4 regions of the Rahnella sp. PAMC25617 genome follow, and region 1 is predicted to be linked to each of the others. Evidence: predicted binding sites of a transcription regulator. Region 1 holds the regulator's gene; each other region holds the start of a gene.
What was found. Region 1 encodes PurR, which represses purine synthesis genes. Its sites were predicted from a motif close to CANGCAAACGTTTGCNTG; they were not measured.
Positions count from the first base shown of each region.

Region 2: a site for PurR is predicted at 1,040-1,057, ahead of purL (phosphoribosylformylglycinamidine synthase). Genes of this name have one in related genera too.
Region 3: a site for PurR is predicted at 883-900, ahead of ACM615_RS16965 (NCS2 family permease). Genes of this name have one in related genera too.
Region 4: a site for PurR is predicted at 1,627-1,644, ahead of carA (glutamine-hydrolyzing carbamoyl-phosphate synthase small subunit). Genes of this name have one in related genera too.

Region 1 is NZ_JBOCUM010000006.1:234,521-236,726, reverse strand. Features, by position in the region: gene punR (DNA-binding transcriptional activator PunR) at 1-292, shown strand, start outside; gene purR (HTH-type transcriptional repressor PurR) at 343-1,368, opposite strand; gene ACM615_RS07065 (YnhF family membrane protein) at 1,631-1,792, shown strand; gene ACM615_RS07060 (C40 family peptidase) at 1,968-2,206, opposite strand, start outside.
Region 2 is NZ_JBOCUM010000006.1:913,068-915,273, reverse strand. Features, by position in the region: gene mltF (membrane-bound lytic murein transglycosylase MltF) at 1-875, opposite strand, end outside; gene purL (phosphoribosylformylglycinamidine synthase) at 1,151-2,206, shown strand, end outside.
Region 3 is NZ_JBOCUM010000013.1:164,647-166,852, reverse strand. Features, by position in the region: gene ACM615_RS16970 (glutathione S-transferase family protein) at 1-478, shown strand, start outside; gene ACM615_RS16965 (NCS2 family permease) at 1,016-2,206, shown strand, end outside.
Region 4 is NZ_JBOCUM010000017.1:108,291-110,496, reverse strand. Features, by position in the region: gene carB (carbamoyl-phosphate synthase large subunit) at 1-214, opposite strand, end outside; gene carA (glutamine-hydrolyzing carbamoyl-phosphate synthase small subunit) at 232-1,404, opposite strand; gene dapB (4-hydroxy-tetrahydrodipicolinate reductase) at 1,882-2,206, opposite strand, start outside.

The DNA.
Region 1 (2,206 bases):
GCCCAAGCGTGATACCTGGACGCTTGATAACCAGCGGCGTCTGGTTGTGCCGGACTGGACCTGCGCGCTTGAATGTCTGAGTGAAGGTTTATGCGTAGGAATGATGCCGGTACATCGCGTGAGCCACCGCATTGAACAGCAGGCATTGCAGGTTCTGGCGCTGGAGAATACCTTCCCTGACAGCCCATGTTGCCTGACGTGGGACCAGAGCAATCCGTCACCTTCACTGGCGTGGTTGCTGGAATATATGGGTGATACAGAAACGATGAACCGTGAATGGCTGCGGGACTGAGAAAGTAAACGCCTGCAAAAGCAGGCGTTATAAAAGATTAAAGGCAAACATTAACGGCGATAGTCGCGGTACGGGCCATCGGCCACCGAACGACGCTCAACCAGTTTCGGATGCACCTCGATGGTCTGTGATTCTTCACGTTTGCTGACGATGCGGTCGAGCAACATAGTAAAGGCCATCTCACCCAACCGTTCTTTCGGCTGATGCACGGTCGTCAGTGCCGGAGAGAAGTACCGCGCATTACGCACGTTATCGTAACCAATCACCGAAATATCCTGCGGGACGCGCAATCCGAGCTCATCAGCGGCGCAAATTGCGCCCATTGCCATGACATCGCCCCCGCAGAAGACGGCGGTGGGGCGTTGTTTCTGCATCAGAATCTTATGCATCGCCTGATAACCTGACTCCGGCTCGAAATCGCCCTGAACCACCCATTCTTCGCGAAGCGGGATATTGGCTTCCGTCAGCGCTTTGACAAAACCCTGGAAACGACCGCCGCCGGTATTACGCGCCAGCTGTCCCGGGATCACGCCAATATCACGATGCCCGCGTTCGATCAGATAGCGTCCGGCCATATAACCGCCTTCGAAAGCATTATCGATAATGCTGTCGGTGAAGTTTTTACGCGCTTCGCCCCAGTCCATCACCACCATCGGAATCGAACGATACTCTTCAAGCATATTGAGTAATTCGTCAGGGTATTCCGCGCACATGACCAGCAGACCATCGACGCGTTTTTGCGCCAGCATTTGCAGATAGGCCTGTTGTTTTTCCAGATTGTTGTGCGAGTTACACAAGATCAGCGTATAGCCTTTGGAGAAGCAGCTGTTCTCGACGGCTTCAATCACCTCGGCGAAATAGGGCGCTTCACTGGAGGTTGCCAGCAGACCAATCGTCTTGGTGTTATTCACTTTAAGACTACGGGCTACGGCGCTCGGAGAATAATGTAGCTCTTTAATGGCAAGCAGCACCGCTTCCCTGGTTTCTTCGGCGACGAAACGTGTTTTATTGATGACGTGCGACACGGTTGTAGTGGAAACGCCAGCGCGCTTTGCGACATCTTTAATCGTTGCCATGTAAAGAATGACTCCTGAACTTCCGTGCTTCAGCACGTTAGCATTATGTTAATCGTTTGCTTGCGTTGATTACACTGCGGACATCTAAAAGGGCAGTGTAATCATTGGGTGGATTCTTCAGAATGAGGCGTGAAATGCTCTCGGGTGAAATCGACCGGCACACAGGCGTGTTAACCGACAATTTTCTCTTATAATGCATGAAAGTGGAAGTAAAATTGTCATGTTCACATTTTCATTCAGCAGAAGATTTTAAAAGTGAATTATGCGAAAATGCGTTGGCACACATTTAGTGTGGCTAAAAGAAACGCCACAACTTGATCCGAAAGGGGGTTTGATGGACAGCAACCTGAAGTTATCGTTGATCACCACGGTATGCGCTTTGCTCATGATTATCGCTTTCAGCTTCACGGCAGTGATGAACTAATCTGGCAGTGAGACAGTAGTGAGACGCAACAAAAAAGGGCGATACCTTTCACAGGAATCGCCCTTTTCAATTTTACGCAGTGACCGTTACCGCCGATACTCTTCCCTGCAGAAACTCTTCGTTAAGTGCTATTCAATGGCTGATTAGCGAAACCTCAGACTTAACGAATTGTTTATTATCGGATTGTTTTTGGGGTCATCACCCGACGTGCGCCAACATAGTGGTCTTGCCAGTAATCGTCGCCCAGTGAGGTGATTTTGATGTCTTCACCGGTTCTTGGCGACTGGATGAATTTGCCGTTGCCAACATAAACACCCACATGATCCGCTGCGCCGCGGTTGTTGATTCTGAAGAACACCAGATCACCGCTTTCAAGTTCGCCACGTTTCACCGGCGCTGCATCGCGCAGGTGGT
Region 2 (2,206 bases), 680 kb from region 1:
GGCTGCAAATCCGGCAGCGTCGTGTCGATGGCGTTCAGGAAAGTACGGGTATCGACATAATCGAAATCGCCCACGTGCCCGAGGTATTTTTCCTCCAGTTTTTCCAGCGTACCGTCCTCTGAAATCTGACTGAAGAAATCCAGCATAGCGGCAGCAAGGCTGTCGTCATCAGGTTGTTTGCGGTAATACCAGGTGACCGGTTCATCGTCTGTGGCATCAAAGGCCACCGCAAGGCGCGGATAGACGCGCTGCATCAGGGCGATGGTGACCGAATCCCCCAGCGTATAATCGAGTTTGCCGTTTTCAACCTGTTGCAACAGGTCGCGGGGTGACAATTTATCGGTGGTGGTCCAGTTGAGGTCTGGATATTTTTGGCTGGCAGCTTCCAGCGTGGCGATATGCGCACTGCCAGCAGACACTACCAGCGAGCCTTTGATGTCGGCGAAACCTTTCGGGCGCACAGCACCCTGCCGGTAAACCAGCTGCTGCGATACGGAATAGTATTCCGGGCCGGCGCGGTAGTTTTTCAGGCGCTCATTGTTGTACACCAGACCGGAAGCCAGCATGTCGGTTTTACCATGATCAAGATCGTCGAACATGCTCTCGATGGTGGTGTGCTGAGAAATCACCAGCTTCACGCCCAGATAATCTGCGAAGCGTTTAGCCAGTTCATAATCGAAGCCCAGATTGCCTTCAGGGGAGTCCATAAAAGTCAGTGGAGAATTGAGCGTGCTGACGCGCAATTCTCCACGGGATTTTATCTGATCCAGCTGGTCACCTTCACCTCTGTGCCACGGCACGGCAGGCCACAAGGCCAGTGCCAGTAACAGGGCGGCGATCCCCATCAGAACATAATTAATTTTTAGTCGCGTCAAATAGTTATCTCGCTGCGGCGCTCTTGTTTTTTTACGCTATGCTGTGCAGTTAGTATGGTTATATCCCCAGTGCTGACGCATTTTGCTCAACAAAACGGCAGTCTGCAACTTTATTCATAATAGCCATGATAACGGTAAGGCTATAAAGGAATATGAAGTTTCCCGACGCAAACGGTTTCGTCGGACGCCAGCTTTCTTTATAATAGCCCGCGTTTTCCCCCTGTTGCGCCCAATGAAGCACTGTGGTCAGTGTCTTCGAAGACGAGAGATCTGTGATTATGGAAATACTGCGTGGTTCGCCCGCTTTGTCGGCTTTTCGCATTAACAAATTGTTGTCCCGTTGTCAGGAAGCACGTCTTCCGGTCAGCGATATCTACGCCGAATATGTACACTTTGCCGACGTCAGCGCACCGCTGAATTCGGACGAACAAACCAAGTTACAACGCCTCCTGAAATACGGTCCTTCTCTCGCTGAACACGCTCCTTCTGGTCGTTTATTGCTGGTCACCCCGCGTCCGGGCACCATTTCTCCCTGGTCTTCCAAAGCTACCGACATCGCCCACAATTGCGGTTTGTCACAGGTTCTGCGCCTTGAGCGTGGTCTGGCATTTTATGTTCAGGCACCGCAACTGACCGAAGCGCAGTGGACCGAACTGGGCGCATTGCTGCATGACCGCATGATGGAAACCGTGTTTACCCGTCTGGAAGACGCCAGCGCGCTGTTCGCGCAGCATCAGCCAACCCCGGTGCAACATGTGGATATCCTCGGCGTTGGCCGTGGCGCACTCGAAGCCGCCAACACCAAATTAGGTCTGGCGCTGGCGCAGGATGAAATTGATTACCTGATGGAAGCCTTTACGTCGTTGGGGCGCAACCCGACAGACATCGAATTGTATATGTTCGCACAGGCCAACTCAGAACACTGCCGCCACAAAATCTTCAACGCAGACTGGATTATCGACGGCGAAACCCAGCCGAAATCCCTGTTCAAGATGATTAAAAACACCTTCGAACAGACCCCTGATCACGTGCTGTCCGCGTATAAAGATAACGCCGCCGTGATGGAAGGTTCGCAGGTCGGTCGTTTCTACGCCGATGCGAAAGACGGTTTGTACGATTTCCATCAGGAGCAGGCGCATATCCTGATGAAGGTTGAAACCCATAACCACCCGACGGCGATCTCTCCATGGCCGGGTGCGGCAACCGGTTCAGGCGGTGAAATCCGTGACGAAGGTGCAACGGGGCGCGGCGCAAAACCGAAAGCCGGTCTGGTTGGTTTCTCTGTTTCCAACCTGCGCATTCCTGGCTTTGAACAGCCGTGGGAAGAAGAT
Region 3 (2,206 bases), on a different contig from region 1:
GGAATCTGGCGCCATTATTGAGTATCTGCAGGAAGTGTACGATGAGGCAGGCACGCTGAAACCGACGGCGTTCGCGGAGCGCCAGCAGTATCGCTACTGGATGCATTATGCCGAAGGTTCGCTGATGCCGCTGCTGGTCATGAAGCTGATTTTCAGCCGTCTGGGCAAGCCGCCAATGCCGTGGCTGATCCGCCCGATTGCCGGTGCGATCGGACAGGGTGTGCAGAAAAACTATCTGGATAAACAGATTTATACCCACATGGATTATCTGGAACAACATCTGACCACGCATCCTTATTTCGCGGGTTATCAGTTCAGCGCAGCGGACATTCAGATGAGTTTCCCGGTAGAAGCCATAAACGCCCGCACCGGTCTGGGAAAATACCCACATTTAAATGCATGGCTTTCCAATGTGACAGCCCGACCGGCTTATCAGCGGGCTCTGGAAACCGGAGGCCCTTTGAATATCCTGCGTTAATGGTTTTTAAGTCCTCAAAAATTTAAAGGGGGGGGGCGTTTTGGTTTTTTATCGCCGGAACGTGTTCCCTTTTTATATTTCACAGCGGGCTCTTTGCGGGTGTGGAATTTGCCCAATGAACGCCATCAGAAAATAAACCTTAATAAACGTCCTGTTATTTTTATCTCCGGTCTTTTACCTCCCGGCATAGCCTATTCATCCTGATTTGCTGTCTCTCTTTCTCATCGCCACGAAGCGCGTGCGCAACCGTTACCGCACAGCAAATCGCCAGGCGGACAGATTTGCACCACAACCGCGTTTTTATTGACCAGACAACGGTAAATTGTCGTCATTCACAGTTGATGTGTGGTAATTAAAAACGAGATAATCGTTTGCGTTAATTTTTGTCCCGCCATACGCGATGCGAGTTAAACGTTTGCCTTGCCGTTCTGACGCCCGTTTCGGCGATTTCAGGCGACAAATAGGGAAGTGAACGTGCAGAAACGGTTTCATAATGACCACGCCGGCTAATCAGCAGAGACATTCAGAGGAATTTTCATGTCGAGTCAACACACTCAGACGGGCAGCGCCGTTGCGCCAAAGGGCCCGTTTGATGCTTTTTTCAAAATCAGTGCGCGTGGCAGTAACGTTCGCCAGGAAGTGATCGCCGGCTTAACGACGTTTCTGGCGATGGTGTATTCGGTCATCGTTGTACCGTCAATGCTTGGCAAAGCGGGTTTCTCGCCAAGTGCCGTGTTTGTCGCGACCTGTCTGGTGGCCGGTTTCGGCTCCCTGCTGATGGGCCTGTGGGCTAATCTGCCGCTGGCGATTGGTTGCGCCATCTCTCTGACTGCCTTTACCGCCTTTAGTCTGGTGCTCGGCCAGCACATCAGCGTGCCGGTTGCCCTCGGCGCGGTATTCCTGATGGGCGTATTGTTCACCATTATCTCGATGACCGGCATCCGGTCGTGGATTTTGCGCAACCTGCCAACTGGCGTTGCGCACGGAACCGGCATCGGTATCGGCCTGTTCCTGTTGCTGATCGCGGCCAACGGCGTCGGTCTGGTGGTGAAAAACCCGCTGGACGGTTTACCTGTCGCGCTCGGCGCCTTTACTTCTTTCCCGGTGATCATGACATTGCTCGGACTGGCGGTGATTTTCGGCCTTGAGAAACTGCGAGTGCCCGGCGGCATTTTGCTGGTGATTATTGCGATTTCCATTATCGGTCTGATTTTCGATCCTGCCGTGAAATATCAGGGTTTGTTCGCGATGCCTTCTCTGGCAGGTGCTGACGGCAAATCGGTGATTTTCGATCTCGACATCATGGGCGCGCTGAAAGCGGCGGTATTGCCAAGCGTTCTGGCGCTGGTGATGACCGCGGTGTTTGATGCCACCGGCACTATCCGCGCAGTAGCCGGTCAGGCAAACCTGCTGGATGAAAACGGCCAGATCATCAGCGGCGGCAAAGCGCTGACCGCAGACTCCGTGAGCAGCATTTTCGCCTCGCTGGTTGGCGCATCACCGGCAGCGGTTTACATCGAATCGGCAGCCGGTACGGCAGCGGGCGGCAAAACCGGCCTGACCGCAACGGTCGTCGGCGTGCTGTTCCTGCTGATGTTGTTCCTGTCTCCATTGTCTTATCTGGTACCGGCTTACGCTACCGCACCGGCGCTGATGTACGTCGGTCTGCTGATGCTCAGCAACGTGACCAAACTGGATTTCACCGATTTCGTGGATGCGATGTCAGGA
Region 4 (2,206 bases), on a different contig from region 1:
CCCAGTGAATTGGCTCGATGTAAGTCGCATCGGCCATTTCCGGGTCAGTCATGATGGTCGCAGGGTTGGAGTTCACCAGAATGACGCGGTAACCCTCTTCACGCAGCGCCTTACACGCCTGCGCACCCGAGTAGTCAAATTCACAAGCCTGGCCGATAACAATCGGGCCGGCGCCCAGGATCAGGATGCTTTTTATATCTGTACGTTTTGGCATTTTTTCTTGCTCCTGATTTATTTGCCTGTAAGAGTGGCGTCGTTTTTATTGGTAGCGCGAAAAGCTTCAATCAGTTCGATGAAGTGGTCGAACAGCGGTGCCGCATCGTGCGGACCCGGACTGGCTTCAGGGTGCCCCTGGAAGCTGAACGCCGCTTTATCAGTGCGATGAATTCCCTGCACCGTGTGGTCGAACAGTGATTTGTGGGTCACGCGCAGGTTGGCAGGCAGACCGGTTTCATCAACCGCAAAACCGTGGTTCTGAGCGGTGATCATCACGATATCTTTATCGATATCTTTTACCGGGTGGTTACCGCCGTGGTGGCCGAGCTTCATTTTTACGGTCTTCGCGCCGCTGGCCAGTGCCAGTAACTGGTGGCCGAGACAGATGCCGAATACCGGAATGTCAGTTTCCAGGAAGGATTTGATCGCCGCGATCGCGTAATCACATGGCTCCGGGTCACCCGGGCCGTTGGACAGGAAGATACCGTCCGGATTCATCTTCAGCACTTCTTCTGCCGGCGTTTGTGCTGGAACCACTGTCAGGCGGCAACCGCGATCCACCAACATGCGCAAGATATTACGCTTCGCGCCGTAGTCGTAAGCCACCACGTGGAATGGCAGTTCTTCAGATTTCTTCGCTTCCGGCAGTTCGCCTTCCAGCGTCCAGCTGCCTTGCTGCCAGCTGTAGGATTCTGTCGTCGTCACTTCTTTCGCCAGATCCATCCCTTTCAGCCCCGGGAATGCTTTGGCTTTTTGCAGCGCCAGTTCAGCATCCGGTGAATCGCCCGCAATGATGCAGCCGTTCTGTGCGCCTTTTTCACGTAACAGGCGGGTCAGTTTGCGGGTATCAATATCGGCGATGGCAACGATGTTGTTGCGCTTGAGATAATCAGAGAGGTTTTCTTCACTGCGGTAATTGCTGGCAATCAGAGGTAAATCGCGAATGACCAGGCCTTGAGCGTGTACTGCGGAGGATTCTGCATCAGCGGCGTTAGTGCCGACATTACCGATATGGGGATAAGTGAGAGTGACAATCTGGCGGGAATAGGAAGGATCAGTGAGGATTTCTTGATAACCGGTCATCGACGTATTGAAGACCACTTCCCCCACTGCCGACCCTTCTGCCCCGATGGCCCGACCGTGGAATTGGGTTCCGTCTTCCAGAACCAATAGCGCTGACTTTATCAAAGCATCCTCCAAGAATAATAAATCACAATATCTGCATATTAATTCAGATAACCCGATCTAAATCAATGCAAAAATCGCTCCCAAAGGCAATTTTTGGCAAATTGCGCGCATTCTAATGATGGCAGTACGGTTTGTCTACCAAAAGCACCAATATTTCTCTTCTTTTCGTACAACTCAGAGAAAAGGCTCTCTGACTGGCATAAAAATAGTGACTAAGTCGCCATAGTAACCGTTTGCGGGAGAGGATGTGTGGAAAATGACGAGAAAAGGGGAATTGTTACAGAACCGAAGAGTGGTCGCGTTCAAAAAACATGCAATACATCAGATAAAACCAGTGAAAACACCATAAAAATGAAAATACAAAGATAAAAATAAGCGAAACACTTATTTTCTAATAAAAAGAGAAGGGCAATCAAGGAACTGCCCTTTTATCAAAACATTATGACCAAAACAACCACATCACATCTAAATCATCTTTTACAAATCTTCTAAACCAAGCACGTCTCGCATGTCATAAAGACCGGTTTTATGTGAAGAAAGCCACTTACCCGCACGAACAGCGCCATTTGCGAATGTCATGCGGCTGGAAGCCTTGTGCGTTATCTCAACGCGCTCACCGATATCTGCAAACATCGCGGTGTGTTCACCGACGATATCGCCTGCACGAATCGTGGCAAAACCAATACTCTTTGGATCACGTTCACCGGTATAACCTTCACGGGCATACACCGCACACTCTTTGAGATCACGGCCTAATGCACCGGCAATCGCTTCACCCATTGCCAGTGCTGTACCTGATGGT